DNA from 4 places in the Pseudomonas iranensis genome. Region 3 is predicted to be linked to each of the others. Evidence: predicted binding sites of a transcription regulator. Region 3 holds the regulator's gene; each other region holds the start of a gene.

Region 1 (5,281 bases), 3.0 Mb from region 3:
AGCATTCGCGCATCGCTTTCGTGGGTATTGAATTGCTCAAGCTCCATGGATTTCATCAGCGCCTGGCACGTCAAGTTATTGGAATGCCTGACTTTAAGTTGCGCCAAAGTCGCCTTGATTGCATTGCGGTCAATCTTCTCGCCGGCTTCGGTTTTATCTGCCTCGTCCAGCTCTGCCAAATAGTGGGCGATGCGCTTCTCCAGCTTCTGCTCTTGATGTTGGAGCCGCTTCAAATTCATATGACGCCGTGAAGAGGCGACCGCCTGAAATTTGCTGCCATCAATGGCCACCAACTCGCCGGTTATCAGCCCCGCTGAGCGGCAAAACTGCACGAAGGCCCGGCACGTCGCGATGAAAGCGGCTTTGTTGTCTTTACGGAAATCGGCGATGGTCTTGAAATCAGGCTTGAGTCGATTGATCAGCCACATCACTTCGACGTTGCGCTGGCACTCGGCTTCGAGCCGTCGTGATGAGCGAATCCGCTGGAAATAGCCGTAGAGGTAGAGTTTGAGCTGATCCGCTGGATCGTAAGAGGGACGGCCGGTGCTTTTGGGAAGTGCTTTATCAAAGCCCAGTCGAGCCAGATCCAGCTTGGCGACGTAAAGATCGATAACGCGAACGAGGTGATCCTCGGGGATCAACTCTTCCAGCGAGACCGGAAACAGGCTGGTCTGGCTGCGGGACTGTCCCTGGATGTAGGCCATAACGAAAAATGCTCCGTATCTTTCGATACGGAGCATTTTCTTTGAGCGCTGCGCAGATTGCTAGGTTTTCACACAGTCTGCATGTGGCCGGTTTTTTTATACAGAGAAAGCCTCTCGGCATCATTTGTTTCAAATGCCAGGAAAAAATACTGGTTGACTGAACAGTGGTTGGATAGGGTTGTCCACAGCGACATCGGGTTACATGGGCCACTGCCCTGGCCTCAATCGCGCCTGATTTAAAGTAAGGACGGTGCAAGGGATTGCATGACGCAGAAGGGGATTCAAATGCCGAGTAGCTTGGACGTTGCGGATTATTTCCTCTGCCTGGAAGGGCATGAAGGCGAGATCTCCAATCTCAAAATTCAAAAATTGGTTTACTACGCTCAAGGGTTCAGTCTGGCCGTCCATGGCGAGGCTCTCTTCCCTGAAACGCTGGAGGCGTGGATGCACGGGCCGGTGGTTCCGGATCTATATCGAAGATTCAGCCAATTTGGATCAAGTGCCATTCCTCCTCCAAGTGATTTCAACCCCGATGTTTTCAGTGCTAAACAACAAAGTCTGCTCAACGAAGTGTTCGACGTTTATGGCCAATTCTCGGCATGGAAACTACGTCAGTTGACGCATGAAGAAGCTCCTTGGCGTAGAAACTACAAGGAAGGGGAGTTCAGCCGAGAAATTCCTGCCTGCGAAATGCAGGAGTATTTCCGGGAGCATTTGGTGAACTGAAATGGCCAAGTTCAAACGCAGGGAACGCGATGCGGCGGTTACACTAACGGCAAGGACGTCCGCTATCGAAATGGATTCATCGGAAGCGCGACCTCCGGTTTTTTCATTTGAGTATTTGCAGAATGGCTGGTGCATCCAGGATTGTGAGGCTGTCGAACGGTCCAAAATGCTTGAGCGTCTCAGGATCTGGGGAAAGATGCCGTGGAGAGAACTGCGCAGAGAGCATAGGCACCGGTATGGATGTGAAACGATTGAGAGAAACAGCCTTAAAGTAGGGATACCTGACTTTTTAACAGGTGATGTCAGATTGCTGGTGTTTCGGGCTTTCGAACGCGTAGCAATGGTGGGTTACAAGAACCATCGAGTTTTTCACGTCGTGTGGATTGATCGAGAATTTAAGCTCTATAAGCACTAAACCAAAAAACCGGCCCACGTGGCCGGTTTTTTCATGCGCGGGATTGTTCGTCGAGGATCAGTCGTCGAAGTCTTCCCAGCCGCCCATCTGCTTCCAGCGATTGACGATGCCGCAGAACAGCTCAGCGGTCTTTTCGGTGTCGTAACGCGCCGAGTGCGCTTCACGACCGTCGAAATCGATGCCGGCCGCCTGACAGGCTTTCGCCAGCACGGTCTGACCATACGCCAGACCCGCCAGGGTCGCGGTGTCGAAACTGGAGAACGGGTGGAAGGGGTTGCGCTTCATGTCCAGGCGCGCAACTGCTGCGTTGAGGAAGCCCAGGTCGAAACTGCTGTTGTGCCCGACCAGAATTGCCCGCTTGCAGCCGTTGGCTTTCAGCGCCTTGCGGATGCCACGGAAGATGTCGGTCAGCGCGGTTTCTTCGCTGACGGCCATGCGCAGCGGATGATCGAGCTTGATCCCGGTGAACTCCAGCGCTGCCGCTTCAACGTTCGCACCTTCGAATGGCTCGACGCGGAAGAAGTAGGTGTGATCCGGGTAGACGAAACCCTTTTCATCCATGGCGATGGTGGTCGCGGCAATCTCCAGCAAGGCATCGGTGGCTGCGTTGAAGCCACCGGTTTCTACGTCGACGACAACCGGCAGGTAGCCGCGAAAACGCGCTGCCATCGGATGACGGGAACCGCCGCCACCTTGACCGTCCAGTTCATCGTCGAAATTGTCTTCACTCACGCGTGTTCCTCCAGCAGGCGCCAGCGCAGTTTTTCACCGGCGCGCAGCGGGATAACGGTCAGCTCGCCAAATGGCAGACTGGTCGGGGCGGTCCATTCTTCACGGACCAGGGTGATGCGATCGGTATTTGCCGGCAGGCCGTAGAAGCGCGGGCCGTTGAGGCTGGCAAAGGCTTCGAGCCTGTCCAGCGCGTTACGCTGTTCGAACGCTTCGGCATACATCTCGATGGCGGCGTAGGCGGTGTAGCAACCGGCGCAACCGCAGGCGGCTTCCTTGGCGTGCTGGGCGTGGGGCGCCGAGTCGGTGCCGAGGAAGAATTTGGCGCTGCCACTGGTGGCCGCGTCGAGCAAGGCTTCCTGATGGGTGTTGCGCTTGAGAATCGGCAAGCAGTAGAAGTGCGGCCGAATCCCGCCAACCAGCATGTGGTTGCGGTTGTAAAGCAGGTGATGCGCGGTGATGGTCGCGCCGACGTTGGCCGAAGCCTCGTTGACGAATTGCACGGCGTCGCCGGTGGTGATGTGTTCGAACACCACTTTCAGCGTCGGGAAACGCTCGACCACGCGGCGCATGTGCTCGTCGATGAAAATCTTTTCGCGGTCGAATACATCGACGTCGCCACGGGTGACTTCACCGTGGATCAACAGCGGCATGCCGACTTCGGCCATGGCTTCCAGCGCCGGGAAGATCTTGTCGATGCTGGTCACGCCGGAATCGGAGTTGGTGGTCGCGCCGGCCGGGTACAGCTTGGCGGCGTAGACGAAACCGCTGGCCTTGGCCTGACGAATTTCTTCCGGTTGGGTGCGGTCGGTGAGGTACAGCACCATCAACGGCTCGAACTGACTGCCGGCCGGGCGGGCAGCGAGAATGCGCTGACGATAGCCGTCGGCTTCAGCGGCGTTGCGCACCGGCGGTACCAGGTTCGGCATGATGATCGCGCGCCCGAAGGTGCGGGCCACATCGGCAACGGTATTGGTCAACACGGCACCATCGCGAAGATGAATGTGCCAGTCGTCGGGACGCAGCAGGGTCAGGCGGTCGGACATGAGGGGATTCCAGGCGGGTCAAACTGAGGCGAATGCTACCGGAAAAGACTCTTGCAGGCACCCGCTATCAAGTTTTGCCACACGCGTCCGATATCCCGAAGGTATGCCGTAAACATTGTGTGAATCGGTGTTTGTGTTTCACAAGCCAATGGAGCCTCCCGTGCGCCAGTGTTATTTAGCCCTGCTCAGTGTGTTTGCCAGCCTTCCCGCGATGGCGCTGACTTACCAGACCCGTCTGGAGAACATTGAGTGGACGGTCGCCGGCGACCAGTTCGAATGCCGCCTGACGCAGCCGATCACCGATTTCGGCTCGGGCGAGTTCGTGCGCAAGGCCGGTGAACAGGCGATCTTTCGCCTGAATGCCTACAACGCCATGCTTGGCGGCGGTTCGGCGACCTTGCTCGCTGCCGCTGCACCGTGGCAGCCAGGGCGTGGCGACATCAATCTGGGCTCTGTGCGTCTGGGCAGCGGCAATGTGTTGTTCAACAGCTCGCAATCCCAGGCCGGGGGATTGATCAGCGGTCTGCTCGACGGTCGCAGCCCGGTGGTACGTCGTGCGTCTGGCGATGGCCGCGTCTCCGAAGTGCGTTTGTTGCCGGTGAAATTCAGCAAGGCGTTCAACGACTATCAAGGCTGTGTGGCGAAATTGCTGCCGCAGAATTTCGACCAGATCAAGCAGTCGCAGATCGGCTTCCCCGGCGAAGGCGTTGAGCTGGACCCGGCTGCCAAGGCCAAGCTGCAAGTGATGCTCGAATACATGAAGGCCGACCCGACGGTGAACCACATTGACCTCGACGGTCACTCCGACAACAGCGGCAATCGTCTGACCAACCGCGAACTGTCGCGCCGCCGCGCGCTGGCGGTGGTGGATTTCTTCAAGGCCAACGGCATTCAGGAATCGCAGATCACCGTGCGTTTCCACGGCGAGCAGTATCCGATCGTGCCCAACACCAGCAAGGCCAATCGTGCGAAGAACCGTCGGGTCAACGTGAAATTGTCGCGCGCCGCACCGACTACCGCCCCGGCTCCGGCGCCGCAAGCGAGTACGCCGGCCACGGCCGCAGCGACTTCCTGACCCGCCGGTCATCGTCGCGCTCTCGACAGATTCTGTCGCTTTGTCGTCTTAAGCTGTCGCGCCTCTGTAAATTATCGCGTTTGAGCGGTAGACTCCCCCGCTTTCCGTAGAACCCCGTGGAGTGATGGCATGGCGGACGTAAACAAGGTCGTTCTGGCGTATTCCGGCGGCCTGGACACTTCGGTGATCCTCAAGTGGCTGCAGGATACTTATAACTGTGAAGTGGTGACCTTCACCGCTGATCTCGGTCAAGGCGAAGAGGTCGAGCCGGCCCGCGCCAAGGCTCAGGCCATGGGCGTCAAAGAAATCTACATCGACGACCTGCGCGAAGAATTCGTGCGTGATTTCGTGTTCCCGATGTTCCGCGCCAACACCGTTTACGAAGGCGAGTACCTGCTGGGTACTTCCATCGCCCGTCCGCTGATCGCCAAGCGCCTGATCGAAATCGCCAACGAAACCGGCGCTGACGCCATTTCCCACGGCGCCACCGGCAAGGGCAACGACCAGGTGCGCTTCGAACTGGGCGCCTACGCGCTCAAGCCAGGCGTGAAAGTGATCGCCCCTTGGCGCGAGTGGGACCTGCTGT
Region 2 (5,281 bases), 1.3 Mb from region 3:
ATTTATGAAAGCGCCCTTCCAGACGATGACGCGAGCCCGGGTGGATCAAACGCGCCGCCGTCACCGGTTGACGCCCCGACCAGGTTCGCCGGCGTATCAGCAGACACGGCTCGCCCTTTTCGATCTGCAGCAACTTGCACTCCGACGGCTCGGCCAGAATCGCTTCGACCACGTGCTCGCCTTCGGTCAGCGGTGCGACCTGGTTGAGATAGGCGTAGGGCGTTTGCAGGGTGAAGTCCTGCTTGAGGTATTCCGGCGCGACCAGGGCGTTGACGAAACGGTCTTCGATTTGCACCGGAATGCCGTTTTCGTAGTGCACGATCAGCGAGTGGAAGACCTTCTGGCCTTCGCGCATGTCCAGCGCCAGCGCGCGTTCGGAACCGGCGGCCTCTTCTTCGAGGGTGATGACCTGGCAGGTATGGCGATGGCCGCGCGAGGCGATTTCATCGGCGATGTTGTGCACCTCGAACAGCGCGGACTGGCTCTTCGGCTCGGCGACAAACGTGCCCACGCCTTGCATGCGCACCAGCAGGCCGTCGGCGGTCATCTCGCGCAGGGCGCGGTTGATGGTCATGCGGCTGAAGCCGAGCTGGCTTACCAGTTCGCTTTCGGACGGCACGCGGTAGTGCGGCGGCCAGTTACCGCTGTCGATCTGCTGGGTGATCATCTGTTTGACGCGGGCGTACAAGGGCGCCGGACTGTCGCCCATGTTCGCGGCCAACGGAGAAACTGGAGGCGGAGTCGGCACGGTTGATCCCTGTTCATTGGATGAAAGTGACTAGCTTGCCGGAGTTTACCGGGCAGGCAAACGTCTGTATATGTATATACAAATAACACACGATGGGGTGCCGAACGATGTCCGCCTTCTTTGCCGAACGCGCACTGCTGCCTAACGGATGGGCCAACAATGTACGTCTCGAGGTCAGCGCCGATGGCCTGTTGACCCGAATCCAGGCCGATTCCAGCGCAGACGGCGCCGAACGGCTGCGCGGGCCGTTGCTGCCGGGAATGCCCAATCTGCACTCCCACGCCTTCCAGCGTGCCATGGCTGGATTGGCCGAAGTGGCCGGCAACCCCAACGACAGTTTCTGGACCTGGCGCGATCTGATGTATCGCCTCGTCGGAAAAATCAGCCCGGATCAGCTCGGCATCATCGCCCGTCAGCTGTACATCGAAATGCTCAAGGCCGGTTACACCTCGGTCGCCGAATTTCACTACGTGCACCACGACAGCAACGGCCAACCGTACGCCGATCCGGCGGAACTGGCGTTGCGCATCAGCCAGGCCGCCAGCGAAAGCGGTATCGGTCTGACCCTGCTGCCAGTGCTCTACAGTCATTCCGGATTCGGCGGGCAGACGCCTAACGATGGCCAGCGTCGCTTTATCAACAGCACTGAAAACTATCTGAATCTGCAAGCGCGGTTGCAGCCATTACTGGCGCAGCAGAAGGCGCAATCGCTGGGCCTGTGTTTCCACTCGCTGCGGGCGGTGACGCCGCAGCAAATCAGCGAGGTGTTGGCGGCCAGTGACAAACAATGCCCGGTGCACATCCACATCGCCGAACAGCAAAAGGAAGTCGACGATTGCCTGAGCTGGAGCGGTCGTCGTCCGTTGCAATGGCTCTACGAGAACGCTGAAGTCGATCAGCGCTGGTGTCTGGTCCACGCCACCCACGCCAACCCGCAAGAAGTCACGCTGATGGCCAACAGTCGCGCAATCGCCGGGCTGTGCCTGACCACTGAAGCGAATCTGGGTGACGGGATTTTCCCGGCGGTGGATTTCCTCGCACAGGGCGGGCGCATGGGCATTGGCTCCGACAGCCATGTGTCGCTGAGCGTGGTGGAAGAGTTGCGCTGGCTTGAATATGGCCAGCGCCTGCGCGATCAGCGGCGCAATCGCTTGTATGGCGCGCAGCAGCCGATGGTCGGTCGCACCCTGTATGACGCGGCGCTGGACGGCGGTGCACAGGCACTGGGGCAGCCGATTGGCGCGTTGGAAGTGGGCAAGCGCGCGGACTGGATTGTCCTGGATGGCAACGATCCGTATCTGGCGACGGCTGCGGGGGACGGGATTCTCAATCGCTGGTTGTTCGCCGGCGGCGATCGCCAGGTGCGCGATGTGCTGGTCAATGGTCAGTGGGTGGTGCGCGATGGACGGCATGCCGACGAAGAGCAAAGCGCCCGAGCCTTCACCCAGGTCCTGCGCGATCTCCTGGGCTGACCCAAAACCAAACTGTGGGAGCGAGCCTGCTCGCGAACGCGGTGTATCAGTCAATATTCATGTCGACTGATACACCCTCTTCGCGAGCAGGCTCGCTCCCACAGTTGGTTTGTATCGAGGCTTAATTGGACGTCTTGGCCATCTGCCGATCCGACGCCCGCCAGATCAGGCGTGTGGTGTCGTAACCCTGCTGACGCGCCTTGCTCAGCAATTCTTCACGCACTACACCGTTGACGGTCGGTGTGCGTGACAGCAGCCACAGGTACTTGCGACTCGGATCGCCGACGATGGCGGTCTTGTAATCGTCGCTGACGTACAACACCCAGTACTCGCCCTTCGCCACACCCGGCACCAGGCGCGAGAACCAGTTATCGAATTCGACCCAGAGCTTGTCGGTCTTGCCCGGCACTTGCGGATAAGCCGTGCCCTTGGCTTCTTCCCATTGCCACTCCGGGGTCAGGCAACGATTGAGCACGCCGACATTACCGTCAGGCTTGAGGGTGTAATGGGCTTCGGATTGCGCGCAGTGACGCTGGAAGTACATCGGCAAGCGTGCCAGTTCATACCAGGTGCCCTGATAACGCTTGAGATTGACGCTGTTGACGGTCTTGGGCGCCAACGGGTCGACGCCGGAAGTGGCGCAGCCAGCCAGTACCAGGCCAGCAAAAAGGATCAGCAATAACCGCTTCATTTTTTTCTCCGTGGGCGCGAAGCCCCGGTTTACTTCAGGCCTTGGCCGGAAAACATCAGCACTTTGTCACCGGCGTATTGCACGCTGATAAAGCTGTTCTTGTCGCCCCAGGTGCAGCTGGACATACCGAGCGCGCCCGAGCAATCGGTGGGCTTGCCGAGGAGGGTTTCCACTTCGGACTTGGCCATGCCGGCCGAGAGCTTGGAGTAGTTTTCCTGATTGACCTTGCTGCATGCGGCCAACAGCACGCAAAACGACAGCAGGGCGATAGATCGCAGCGACATGGTGAAACTCCTGGAACGAGGGGGGATGGCATGGTGCCAACCAGAAGCTTAGAAGAGAAAAGTGTCATCTGGTTCCGTGACCGAACGCCTATTTATCAGCCCGCCCGTCCGGCTTTTGTCGGTAAATCAAAAACTTTGTGAAGCCGTCGAGCATTTCGTCGACTTTCCCTGCAAACGCCTAATCTTTGGCGCGGCGCGGTCGAAATAAGAGCAGCGCAACGCTGCCGATTGTGGCAAATTGCCGCCCTTTCCTGACCAGCACCTTCGCGGTAGTTCATTCGATGACCAGAAACATGAAATTCAGCCACAAGATTCTGCTGGCTGCTGCCCTCGTGGTGGCCGTTGCGTTCGCCTGTTTCATCTTCTTCAACGACTATCGCCAGCGTCAGGCCTTGAGCAGCAGCACCGAAGCGACCATGCAGGAGCTGGGCAGCCTGACCACCAGCAACATTCAGACGTGGCTGGAAAGTCGCATTCAACTGCTGCAATCGCTGTCGCAGCAAGTCGCTGTCGACGGCAACGCGCCCGCCAGCCTCAAGCGCATCATTGACCTGCCCGCCTACACCGGCAATTTCCAGCTCAGCTATTTTGGCGGTGCCGACGGCGTGATGTTCTCGGTGCCGGCCGGCAACCGCGCGCCGGACTACGATCCACGGGCGCGCGGCTGGTACAAAGCCGCCAACAGCGCGCAGCAGACCATCGTCACCGAACCGTACATTGCCGCTTCGTCGGGCAAACTGGTGATCACCGTCGCCACGCCGGTGCAGCGTCAGGGCCAGATGCTCGGCGTGGCCGGGGCCGACATTGACCTGACCAGCGTCAGCGCGATCATCAACTCGCTGAACTTCGGCGGCCACGGTCACGCATTCATCGTCAGCGCCGAAGGCAAGATCCTGATTCACCCGAACAGCAAACTGGTGCTCAAGACCCTCGCCGAGGCCTATCCGAACGGCGCGCCTCAAGTCAGCCCGGGCTTGAAAGAAGTCGAGTTCGACGGCAAAACCCAGTTGATTTCCTTCACTCGCGTCAACGGCGTGCCTTCGGCTGACTGGTACGTGGCGCTGGTGCTCGATAAAGACACCGCGTTCTCGATGCTCAGCGAATTCCGCACCTCGGCGCTGATCGCCATGGTCATCGCCGTGCTGATCATCATCGGCCTGCTTGGCATGCTGATTCGCGTGCTGATGCAGCCACTGCTGACCATGGGCCGCGCGATGCATGACATCGCTGAAGGCGAAGGCGACCTGACCAAGCGTCTGGTGATTCACGGCAACGATGAATTCGGCGCGCTGGGCACTTCGTTCAACCGCTTCGTCGAACGCATTCATACGTCGATCCGCGAAGTATCCTCGGCCACCGGCCAGGTCAACGAAGTCGCCCTGCGTGTGGTCGCTGCCTCGAACTCGTCGATGTACAACTCCGACCAGCAGGCCAGCCGCACCAACAGCGTCGCCGCCGCGATCAATCAGCTCGGCGCCGCCGCTCAGGAAATCGCCCAGAACGCCGCCCTCGCCTCGCAGCATTCCAGCGATGCGCGCAGCCTCGCGGTCGACGGCCAGCAGGTGGTGGATAAAACCATCAACGCCATGCAACAGCTGTCGGCAAAGATCAGCGATTCCTGCGGCAATATCGAAACGCTTAACAGCAACACGGTGAACATCGGCCAGATTCTCGAAGTGATCACCAGCATTTCCCAGCAGACCAACCTGCTCGCACTCAACGCCGCCATCGAAGCCGCGCGCGCCGGTGAAGCCGGACGCGGTTTCGCCGTGGTCGCCGACGAGGTGCGCAACCTCGCGCACCGCACCCAGGATTCGGCGCAGCAAGTGCAGAAGATGATCGAAGAGTTGCAGGTCGGCGCACGTCAGGCGGTGACCATCATGACCGAGAGCCAGCGCGAGAGCGAAAGCAGCGTCGGCATCGCCAACCAGGCCGGCGAGCGTCTGGGCAGCGTGACCCAGCGCATCGGCGAAATCGACGGCATGAACCAGTCGGTGGCCACCGCGACCGAAGAACAGACCGCCGTGGTCGAGTCGATCAACGTTGATATCAACGAGATCAACACGCTGAATCACGAAGGCGTGGA
Region 3 (5,281 bases):
TTACGCACCAGCACCAGCTCGCCGACCATGTTCATGATCTCGTCGAGCCGCGCGGTGTCGACGCGTACGGTGGTTTCCGCTTCGCTGGCCGGTTTTTCCGCGGGCGGTGTCGCAGGAGCGCGAGCCGCAGCCGGTGCAGCAGCGGCGGCCGGTTTCGGCGCCTCGGCTTTCGGCTCAGGCTTGGCCGCAGGTTTCGGCGCAGCAGCAGCCGGAGCTTTCGCCGCTGGCGTGGCGACGCTCGAGGCAGAGCCAGCAGTCGCAGCGCTGGCGTCAAACTTGCCTTTGCCGTGCAATTCGTCGAGCAGCGATTCGAATTCGTGATCGCTGATCAGGTCGCTGCCGGCCGCAGCGGCTGCCGGTGCAGCAGGGGCTGCCGGCGCCGAAGCAATGGCCGATTCCAGCGCGTCAACGGCGAAGTTGCCCTTGCCGTGCAACTGATCGAGCAAGGCTTCGAATTCGTCGTCGGTGATGTCCGAACTGTCGCCTGCAGCAGGCGCGGCCGGAGCCGCTGCTGCTGGCGCCGGAGCGACCGCATCGACAGCGAACTGGCCTTTGCCGTGCAGCTGATCGAGCAGCGATTCAAACTCCGCGTCGGTGATTTCATCGCTGGCGGCCGTGTCGGCAACCTGCGCCGGAGCAACAGCAGCAGCCGGGGCCTCGGCCTGAGCCTTGACGGCATTCAGCGAGTCCAGCAGTTGTTCGAATTCGTTATCGGTAATGTCGTCCGATGCGCTTTCGGCCACCGGCTCTTCCACCACTTCTACCGGTGCGGCCACGGCTTCATCCGCCGATTGCGGCTCGGCCAGACGCGCCAGCGCGGCCAGCAGTTCCGGCGTCGCAGCGGTGATCGGTGCACGTTCACGGACTTCGCTGAACATGCTGTTCACCGCGTCCAGTGCTTCGAGCACCACGTCCATCAGTTCTGCATCAACGCGACGCTCACCCTTGCGCAGGATGTCGAACACGTTTTCGGCGATGTGACAGCACTCCACCAGCTCATTGAGCTGAAGGAAGCCGGCGCCCCCTTTTACAGTGTGGAAACCGCGAAAAATTGCATTGAGCAGATCTGCATCATCCGGGCGGCTTTCCAGCTCGACCAGTTGTTCGGACAGTTGCTCAAGAATCTCGCCGGCCTCAACCAGGAAATCCTGAAGGATCTCTTCATCGGCGCCGAAGCTCATTAATGGGGTGCTCCTACAGGTCTAAAAACCCAAAAAACCCGAATTCCGAAACTCTAGAATCCAAGGCTGGATAACAAATCGTCCACATCGTCCTGACCGGACACAACGTCTTCTCGTTTATCGGCATGAATCTGCGGACCTTCACCCTGCGAGAGATGTTTTTGTGGATCTTTTTCAGCAAGCATTGCGGCGCGGTCATGTTCGATGCCCGCAAAGCGGTCGACCTGACTGGCCATGAGCACGAGTTTGAGCAGATTGCTTTCGACTTCGGTGACCAGTTGGGTCACACGCTTGATCACTTGACCTGTGAGGTCCTGGTAATCCTGAGCCAGCAGGATGTCGTTGAGGTTGCTCGACACCGCACGGTTGTCCGTGCTGCTGCGTGACAGAAAACCGTCGACCCGGCGCGCCAGTTCACGGAACTCTTCAGCCCCGACCTCGCGACGCATGAAGCGACCCCAATCAGCACTCAACGTCTGCGCTTCATCAGCGAGACTGTTGACCACCGGCGTGGCGCTTTCCACCAGATCCATGGTGCGGTTGGCCGCGGCTTCCGTCAGCTTGACCACATAGCCCAGGCGCTCGGTGGCGTCGGTGATTTGCGACACTTCCTCGGCCTGCGGCATGTGCGGATCAATCTGGAAATTGACGATCGCACTGTGCAGTTCACGTGTGAGCTTGCCCACTTCCTGATACAGGCCGCGGTCACGGGTCTGATTGAGCTCATGGATCAGTTGCACCGCGTCGCCGAACTTGCCTTTTTCAAGGCTCTCGACCAGTTCGACCGCGTGTTTTTTCAGGGTCGATTCGAAATCGCCCTGTGATGATTCGTTATGCTCCATAGCTCCCCCGCGCATTCATCAGCCGATGCGTTCGAAAATCTTCTCGATTTTGTCTTTCAACGCTTGAGCCGTGAAAGGTTTGACCACGTAACCGTTCACACCGGCCTGAGCGGCCTCGATGATCTGCTCGCGCTTGGCTTCAGCAGTCACCATCAACACCGGGAGGTGCTTGAGTTTTTCATCGGCGCGCACGTGACGCAGCAGGTCGATACCGGTCATGCCCGGCATGTTCCAGTCCGTTACCAGAAAGTCGATGCTGCCGCTGTTGAGCACCGGAATGGCGGTTACGCCATCGTCGGCCTCGACGGTGTTGGTGAACCCAAGATCGCGCAGCAGGTTCTTGATGATCCGCCGCATCGTTGAGAAGTCATCAACGATGAGGATTTTCATGTCTTTGTTCAATTCGACCTCCAAGCAGTCTTAAACGCGCCCAGCACCTGGACGCGCCACTTCAATCAATCGGCATAGCACTCGAAGTTTGTCTGGAGCACAACGGATCGAGACCGGCGCCGTTCATCACCGCACCAGCCTCGTTTCGCAGTGTCCCCACACTGCCTTCAGCGCGCTCGCCACTCCCCCAAACGCCCCCGCAGACGGGCCGCGCACTGGCTGTGTAACTGGCTGACCCGCGATTCACTGACGCCAAGGACTTCACCGATTTCCTTGAGGTTCAGCTCTTCGTCGTAGTACAGCGCCAACACCAGTCGCTCACGCTCCGGCAAATTGGCAATCGCGTCCGCCAGCGCCGCCTGGAAGCGTTCATCTTCCAGATCGCGTGACGGCTCCATATGAGCACTCGCGCCATCCTCGTGCAGCCCTTCGTGTTCGCCGTCCTGCAACAGGTCGTCGAAACTGAACAGGCGACTGCCCAAGGTGTCATTCAGAATCCCGTAGTAATCGTCGAGACTCAATTGGAGTTCGGCCGCAACCTCGTGATCTTTAGCGTCACGGCCGGTTTTAGCTTCAATCGAGCGAATCGCGTCGCTGACCATCCTGGTATTACGGTGAACCGAGCGTGGCGCCCAATCCCCTTTGCGCACTTCATCGAGCATCGCGCCGCGGATTCGAATGCCCGCGTACGTTTCGAAACTGGCGCCTTTGCTGGCGTCGTATTTGGTCGAGACTTCCAGCAAACCGATCATCCCGGCCTGGATCAGGTCTTCGACCTGCACGCTGGCCGGCAGGCGCGCCAGCAAGTGATAGGCAATGCGCTTGACCAGTGGCGCGTAGCGCTCGATCAATTCGTATTGCGCGTCACGCGCCGACTTTTTGTAAAGATTCATGCCACTGGCGGTCATATCACAGGCCCTGCGGTTTGCTGCACGAGACGCTCGACGAAAAATTCCAGATGCCCGCGCGGGTTGGCCGGCAGCGGCCAGGTGTCGACCTTCTGGGCGATGGCCTTGAAGGCCAGCGCGCACTTGGAACGGGGAAAGGCTTCGTAGACGGCGCGCTGCTTCTGCACCGCTTTGCGCACGCTTTCGTCGTACGGCACGGCGCCGACGTATTGTAGGGCGACGTCAAGGAAGCGATCCGTGACCTTGGTCAACTTGGCGAACAGGTTGCGCCCTTCCTGCGGGCTCTGCGCCATGTTGGCCAGCACGCGGAAGCGGTTCATGCCGTAGTCGCGGTTGAGCAACTTGATCAGCGCGTAAGCGTCGGTGATCGAAGTCGGCTCGTCGCAGACCACCAGCAACACTTCCTGGGCGGCACGAACGAAACTGACTACCGAGTCACCAATACCCGCAGCGGTGTCGATCACCAGCACGTCGAGATTGTCGCCGATGTCGCTGAACGCCTGGATCAGGCCGGCGTGCTGCGCCGGGCTCAGGTGCACCATGCTCTGCGTGCCGGAGGCCGCCGGCACGATGCGAATCCCGCCCGGGCCCTGCAACAGCACGTCGCGCAGTTCGCAACGGCCTTCGATGACGTCGGCCAGTGTGCGCTTGGGTGTCAGCCCCAGCAGAACGTCGACGTTCGCCAGGCCCAGGTCGGCGTCCAGCAGCATGACCCGACGGCCAAGCTCTGCCAGCGCCAGCGACAAGTTCACTGACACGTTAGTCTTGCCGACGCCACCTTTGCCGCCGGTCACCGCGATCACCTGTACGGGATGCATGCTGCCCATGTTATTTCTTTACCTTGTCTTGCATAGACGGAGGCCACATTACTGGCTGCGCGTTCCTGATCGGAACAATGCGTGGCAGACCATCGATGTAGGTACAAAAACTGTTCATGATTACCTCAGCCAACCTGCTTGGTCGGGCTGTGATAGATATCAGCGAACATGTCAGCCATGGCTTCTTCGCTGGGTTCTTCCTGCATTTGCACGCTGACGGCGCGGCTGACCAGTTGATGACGGCGCGGCAGATGCAGATCATCCGGAATCCGTGGGCCATCGGTCAGATACGCGACCGGCAATTCATGACTGATCGCCAGGCTCAACACTTCGCCGAGACTGGCCGTTTCATCCAGTTTAGTCAGGATGCAGCCGGCCAGCCCGCAACGCTTGTAACTGTGATAAGCGGCGGTTAGAACCTGTTTCTGGCTGGTGGTTGCCAGGACCAGATAATTTTTTGAGCGAATGCCACGCCCGGCCAGGCTCTCAAGCTGCATGCGCAACGCCGGATCACTGGCTTGCAGGCCGGCAGTATCGATCAAAACCACGCGCTTGCGTAGCAGTGGATCCAATGCCTGCACCAGCGACTGACCCGGATCGACGTGCGTTACCGGCACGTTAAGAATGCGCCCGAGGGTTTTCAATTGTTCCTGCGCGCCGATGCGGAAGCTGTCCATGCTCACCAGTGCGACGTTCTGCGCGCCGTACTTGAGCACGTAACGCGCGGCGAGCTTGGCCAGCGTGGTGGTCTTGCCCATGCCGGCGGGGCCGACCATGGCAATCACACCGCCCTCTTCCAGCGGCTCGACTTCCGGTACGGCAATCATCCGCGCCAGGTGCGCGAGCAGCATGCGCCAGGCCTGACGGGGTTCTTCGATATCGGTGATCATCGCCAGCAGATCGCGCGACAGCGGGCCGGACAGGCCGATGCGCTGCAGACGGCGATACAGATTGGCCTGGGCCGGACGGCTGCCTTGCAACTGATTCCAGGCCAGGGTGCCGAGCTGCACTTCCATCAGCTCGCGCAGGCTGTTCAATTCAAAACGCATCGAATCCAGCGCACGCGGATCGACACCCGCCGAGGCCTGCGCAGGCGCTGCGGCCGGGCGCGTCGGTGCGGCGTAGGTCGGCTCGCTCAGCGG
Region 4 (5,281 bases), 2.9 Mb from region 3:
AATCCCCTCGCCACAAACAGTCTGTTGGTTGAGTTCAGAGAAACATGCCGCCGGACGCCTCGACCCGCTGACCATTGATCCACTGTCCACCCTCCGACAGCAGCAGCGCCAGTGCACCGCCAATATCGTCCGGAAGCCCGACCCGACCCAGCGCGGTGTTGCTGGCAACCATCGCGTTGACCGCGCTGTTGTCGCGCACCGTGCCACCGCCAAAATCGGTTTCAATCGCACCGGGCGCCAGAACGTTCACGCCAATCTGCCGCGCGCCAAGCTCTTTCGCCTGATAACGCGTCAGCACTTCCATCGCACCTTTCATTGCCGCATAAGCGCCATAACCGGGCAGGCTGAAGCGGGTCAGGCCGCTGGAGATATTGACGATGCGCCCACCGTCATTGATCAGCGGCAGCAGTTGCTGAGTCAGGAAGAACGGCCCTTTCAACTGCACGTTCATCAGCAGATCGAATTGCTCGGGGGTGGTTTCGCTGAACAGCGCATGCACGCCGACCCCGGCGTTGTTGATCAGGAAATCAAAGCGCTGACGCTCAAAGGTTTGCCCCAATACCTGTTCAACCTGCGCGGCAAACGCGGCGAAGTTTTCGCTGCGGCCGACGTCCAGTTGCAGCATCGCCGCGTTTGCGCCGAGTGCCTGCAATTCAGTGACCAGCGCCTGGGCCTCGTCGGCGCGGCTGTTGTAGGTGCCGATGATGTCGATGCCTTGCGCGGCGAGGTGCAGGGCGGCGCTGCGGCCGAGGCCACGACTGGCGCCAGTGATCAGGGCGATTTTGCGATTCATGCTGACTTCCTCGATTGCGTTGAGTGGGGATGGAAGAAGTTTATTTATCCGCCCTGAGGTGATAAACACGGCAAAAGCGGAATCACTGATCGGCTCAGCCGAACAATCACCGGGGCTTGTCATGAACAAACTGGAACTGCTGCGCACCTTCGTCCGGGTCAGCGAACTGTCGAGTTTCACTCTCGCCGGGGAAAGCCTCGGCCTGCCGCGCTCCACAGTGTCCGAACAGGTGCAGGCACTCGAAGCCTTGCTCGGCACGCGGCTGTTGCAGCGCACCACGCGCAAGGTGCAGGCCACTCAGGATGGACTGGTGCTGTACGAGCGCAGCAAAGATCTGCTCTCGCACATGGACGAGATCGAAGGGCTGTTCCGTCAGGACGAGGCTTCGCTGACCGGGCGCATCCGCGTCGACATGCCGAACATCCTCGCGCGGCGCTTGATCATGCCGCGCCTGCCGGAATTCATGGATCGCCACCCGAATCTGCAGATGGAAATCAGCAGCACTGATCGCCGGGTCGATCTGCTCGGCGAAGGTTTCGACTGCGTATTGCGCATCGGCGCGCAGCCGGATCAGTCGGTGGTCGCCCGGCATCTTGGCGACTTCCCGATGGTCAATTGCGCCAGTCCGGCTTACCTGCAACGTTACGGCGTGCCGCAGACCATCGAGGATCTGGCGCAGCATCGGCTGGTGCATTACGTCGGCGTACTGGGCTCGCGTTCGGAAGGGTTTGTGTATGAGGAGGGTGGCGAAGTGCGACGGGTGGCGATGGCCGGCAGTGTCACGGTCAACAGCACCGACGCCTATGAAGCGGCGTGCCTGGGCGGCTTCGGCCTGACGCAGGTACCGCGCACCGGCATGCAACCGCATCTGGAAAATGGCGAACTGGTGACCGTACTGCCGCAACACACCGCACCGCCGATGGCGATTTCGCTGTTGTATGCGCGGCAACGGCATTTGCCGCTGCGGGTGCGGGTGTTTATGGATTGGCTCGGCGAGGTCGTACGTTCAACGCTCTGACATTGAGCACATTGCCCCTGTGGGAGGACTGTGTTGTGTGTGGGATTTGCGCTCAGTAATCCCCACGCTTGCGAAACGCCCAGCGCCCGGCAATCACGGTGAACGTGGCCACCAACGCGACCAGCACCCAAAACCCGTGCGGGTCCTGGGACAGCGGCACACCGCCGACATTCATCCCAAAAAAACCGGCAATGATGTTGATCGGCAAGGCCAGGACCGTCACCACCGTCAGGGTGAACAGCGTGCGGTTGCTCTGTTCGTTGAGGTTGGCGGCGATTTCTTCCTGCAACAGTTTGATCCGTTCGCCGAGGGCGGTGAGGTCGTTGATGATCAGCGCAAACTCCTCGGTGGATTTGCGCAACTCCTTGACGTCCTCCTTCTGCAACCACGGCGGCGGACGATTGAGCAGGCGCAGCAACGAACCCGGCTCCAGCGCCAACAGCCGTTGCAGACGCACCAGCACGCGACGGTTGGCACCAAGTTCGGCGCGGTTGGTCGACAGGCGCGAGGAGAGCAGTTCGTCTTCGACCTGATCGACACTCAAGCTTGTCTTGCGCACGATCTGCGTCAGCACTTCGCCCTGATCGCGCAGCAAATGCACGAGCAGTTCCGAGGGCGAGCGAAAGCACTCGCCGGCCTTCACAGACGAACGCAATTTATCTACCGAATGCAGCGGTTGCAGGCGCGCGCTGACGATCAGTTTGCTGCGCACGCAGACCCACAGCGTCGACACGTCGGAGGAGACCATGCTGCTGAGGTTGAACACCACATCGTTGACCACCGCCAGCAGCGCCGAATCGACATGCTCGATGCGCGTCGATCGCGAACCTTCGTGCAGCGCTTCGAAAAACTCCTCGGGTAATTGCAGATGACTTTTCATCCAGCGCTCGCACGCGGCGTGGGCCAGGTTCAGGTGCAGCCAGAGAAATTCTTCGCTGTCGCCGTCGTCCTGCAAGCAGCGCAAAGCCGTCGCCGAATCGATCTCGCGCCCGCGCTCACCGGGTAGAAAGCGAAAGCCGTAGAGCAAGCCAAACAGGTCCGGGGCACGATGGCTGATATCGAGGCTGTGGTTCATGGCGGCTCACTGCGAGGAGGGTGTCTGGTGGGGGATTTTCAGGTTCACCTGAGCGGCATCATCGCAAGCCAACATGACCGTTTTGTGACAGTAAAGTGACTGCAAATCAACGCGTTACCGACTGTCGGAAGATTCTCAAGAAGCCCTCTGGCGCGCCGATCTCAGGTGAGTTAGGTTGCGCGCCATTGGCTTTCGGTCATGGTGTGTCGACAGGGAAGTCCGGCCATTTTTCACGTCCGCTCGGGCGTGCCTCATCCCTGCTTCGAGTACCTTGCAATGCTGCAAAAATCCCTGAGAACGCAAATTCTCGCCCTGCTGAGCGGCAGTCTGCTGGCGATATTGTTGATCGCGCTGGCCTGCTTTCATTTCCTCTCCAACGGCGTGCAAAGCTATAGCCAGTTGATCGCCGGCCCGTTGCACACTTCGCAACTGATCGATGAAGCCAACCTGCAATTCAAAGTGCAGGTGCAGGAATGGAAAAACGTTCTGCTGCGCGGCAAGCAACCGGCGGATCTGGCGAAATACTGGAGCCAGTTCGAAGAGCGCCAGCGCGACGTGCAGAACATTCTCGGTGAACTGGCCGGCCAGAAAGGCATCGAGGCCAATCTCAAATCCCGCATCGAACGCTTGCGCGAAGAGCATCGCCAGTTGGGCGTGGCCTACCAGAAAGGCCGCGATGCCTACGTCGCTGCCGGTGGTGATCCGAGTGCCGGCGACGCGGCGGTCAAAGGCGTCGATCGCGCTACCAGCGAGCAGATGAGCGCACTGGTCGCCGAGCTGCGCGAGCAGGGCACCGCGCAATCGGCGTTGATCAGCGCCAGCGCTGAGCGCACCGTGTGGCTGGGGCTGTTGGTGATGCTCGCGTCAGGCTTGTTGATCGGTCTGCTGAGCCTGTGGCTGGTCAGCCGCAACCTGATCGAGCCGATCCGCAACCTCATCGATTACGTCACCCGCTTGAGCCGTGGCCAGTTGGCCGAACGCGTAGTCAGCGAGCGTCGCGATGAACTGGGCAACCTCGCCGCCGCAGCGAACACTCTGCGCGATTTTCTGGCGGACACCTTCACTCGCTTGCAACGCAGCGCCGGTGATCTGGACAGCGCCAGCGGCGAGTTGAACGCCATTGCCACGACCATGGCCGGCGGCACCAGCGAGCAATTCAACCGCACTGATCAAGTGGCCACGGCGATGAATGAAATGTCCGCCACGGCCCAGGAAGTCGCCCGTCACGCCGCCGATGCCGCGCGTGCTGCCGACGATGCCGATCAGTCGGCGCAGCAGGGTGAAAAGGTCATGCAAACCACCATTCACTCGATCACGCAGATGCGCGGCGAAATCGCCAACACCGCCACGGTGATTCGTCGCCTGGAAACCGACAGCGGTCGTATCGGCAAGGTGCTGGAAGTGATTCGTGGCATCGCCGAACAGACCAACCTGCTGGCGCTCAATGCAGCCATCGAAGCGGCGCGGGCGGGCGAGGCCGGGCGTGGTTTTGCCGTCGTCGCCGATGAAGTGCGCAACCTCGCCCAGCGCACGGCGGAGTCGATCATCGAGATCAACCAGATCATTCAGAACGTGCAGACCGGCGCTGTCGATGCCGCGCAGGCTATCGAGAGCGGCCAGGCACGCAGTGATGAAAGCGTCGAACAGGTGACCCAGGCCGGCGCGATGCTGGAGCGCATCACGTTGGCGGTGGAAGCGATTCGCGACATGAACCGGCAGATCGCCACGGCCGCTGAGGAGCAGACTTCAGTGGCCGAGGATATCTCGCGCAACCTGACTGAAATCACCGCGATTGCCAGCACCAACCTGGACAACGTGCAGCGCACCGAGAGTGCCAGTCAGAACCTGCATGGATTGTCGGGACAGTTGAATGAGGTGACGGCGCGGTTGAGTGCTTGATTGGTTTGGGTCGTGGTATGTCAGTGTTTTCGGTGTGATGGCTTGGCCCTCACCCTAGCCCTCTCCCACGGGAGAGGGGACTGACCGTGTTGATTGTTAGAGATACGTCGACCGGAAATGTCGAGGTGAACTCTGGTCTTGAAAAGCCCCCGATCTGCTCCCTTTCCCCCTCGCCCCCCTTGGGGGAGAGGGCTGGGGTGAGGGGGAATCGATTTCCCAGTCACCCCAAACCTCACGCCAAACGGCAGCCACAAAAAAGCCGCACGATCGTTAAATCGTGCGGCTCTTTAACAGCGGTCTATCAAGTGTCTTGCTTGTCGCTCAGCACTTTACCGGTGGTGGCATCAAAGTCCACGTCGAACTCTTTGCCGTCAGCAGTTTTAAGTTCAACTTCATACTCGTAACCATTGAAGTGGTTATCCAGATCGGTGTCGGTAATCGTTGCGCCCGGGTGCAGTTTCAGTGCTTCGGCGTTCATCGATTCCAGCGACTTGAT

Evidence for each region. The regulator FliA, encoded in region 3, starts transcription of late flagellar genes. The targets are predictions, from matches to a motif close to CTAAAGTTTNNNNNNNNNNNGCCGNTAA.
Region 1: the regulator FliA is predicted to act here: its motif matches at 3,687-3,714, upstream of HU724_RS22525 (flagellar protein MotY).
Region 2: the regulator FliA is predicted to act here: its motif matches at 3,374-3,401, upstream of HU724_RS02660 (methyl-accepting chemotaxis protein).
Region 4: the regulator FliA is predicted to act here: its motif matches at 3,021-3,048, upstream of HU724_RS21580 (methyl-accepting chemotaxis protein).

The regions. Positions count from the first base shown of each region.
Region 1 covers NZ_CP077092.1:5,018,695-5,023,975, reverse strand. Annotated here, with positions in the region: gene HU724_RS22550 (IS1182 family transposase) at 1-704, opposite strand, end outside; gene HU724_RS22545 (Panacea domain-containing protein) at 990-1,430, shown strand; gene HU724_RS22540 (hypothetical protein) at 1,432-1,845, shown strand; gene rnt (ribonuclease T) at 1,903-2,577, opposite strand; gene pyrC (dihydroorotase) at 2,574-3,620, opposite strand; gene HU724_RS22525 (flagellar protein MotY) at 3,781-4,695, shown strand; gene HU724_RS22520 (argininosuccinate synthase) at 4,825-5,281, shown strand, end outside.
Region 2 covers NZ_CP077092.1:595,388-600,668, reverse strand. Annotated here, with positions in the region: gene HU724_RS02685 (HutD/Ves family protein) at 1-2, opposite strand, end outside; gene hutC (histidine utilization transcriptional repressor HutC) at 1-709, opposite strand, end outside; gene HU724_RS02675 (formimidoylglutamate deiminase) at 856-2,220, shown strand; gene HU724_RS02670 (lipocalin family protein) at 2,342-2,911, opposite strand; gene HU724_RS02665 (hypothetical protein) at 2,941-3,195, opposite strand; gene HU724_RS02660 (methyl-accepting chemotaxis protein) at 3,477-5,281, shown strand, end outside.
Region 3 covers NZ_CP077092.1:1,912,117-1,917,397, reverse strand. Annotated here, with positions in the region: gene HU724_RS08500 (chemotaxis protein CheA) at 1-1,181, opposite strand, end outside; gene HU724_RS08495 (protein phosphatase CheZ) at 1,235-2,023, opposite strand; gene HU724_RS08490 (chemotaxis response regulator CheY) at 2,042-2,413, opposite strand; gene fliA (RNA polymerase sigma factor FliA) at 2,581-3,321, opposite strand; gene fleN (flagellar synthesis regulator FleN) at 3,318-4,148, opposite strand; gene flhF (flagellar biosynthesis GTPase FlhF) at 4,265-5,281, opposite strand, start outside.
Region 4 covers NZ_CP077092.1:4,801,868-4,807,148, reverse strand. Annotated here, with positions in the region: gene HU724_RS21595 (SDR family NAD(P)-dependent oxidoreductase) at 35-793, opposite strand; gene HU724_RS21590 (LysR family transcriptional regulator) at 915-1,811, shown strand; gene HU724_RS21585 (transporter) at 1,864-2,886, opposite strand; gene HU724_RS21580 (methyl-accepting chemotaxis protein) at 3,163-4,785, shown strand; gene HU724_RS21575 (PepSY domain-containing protein) at 5,087-5,281, opposite strand, start outside.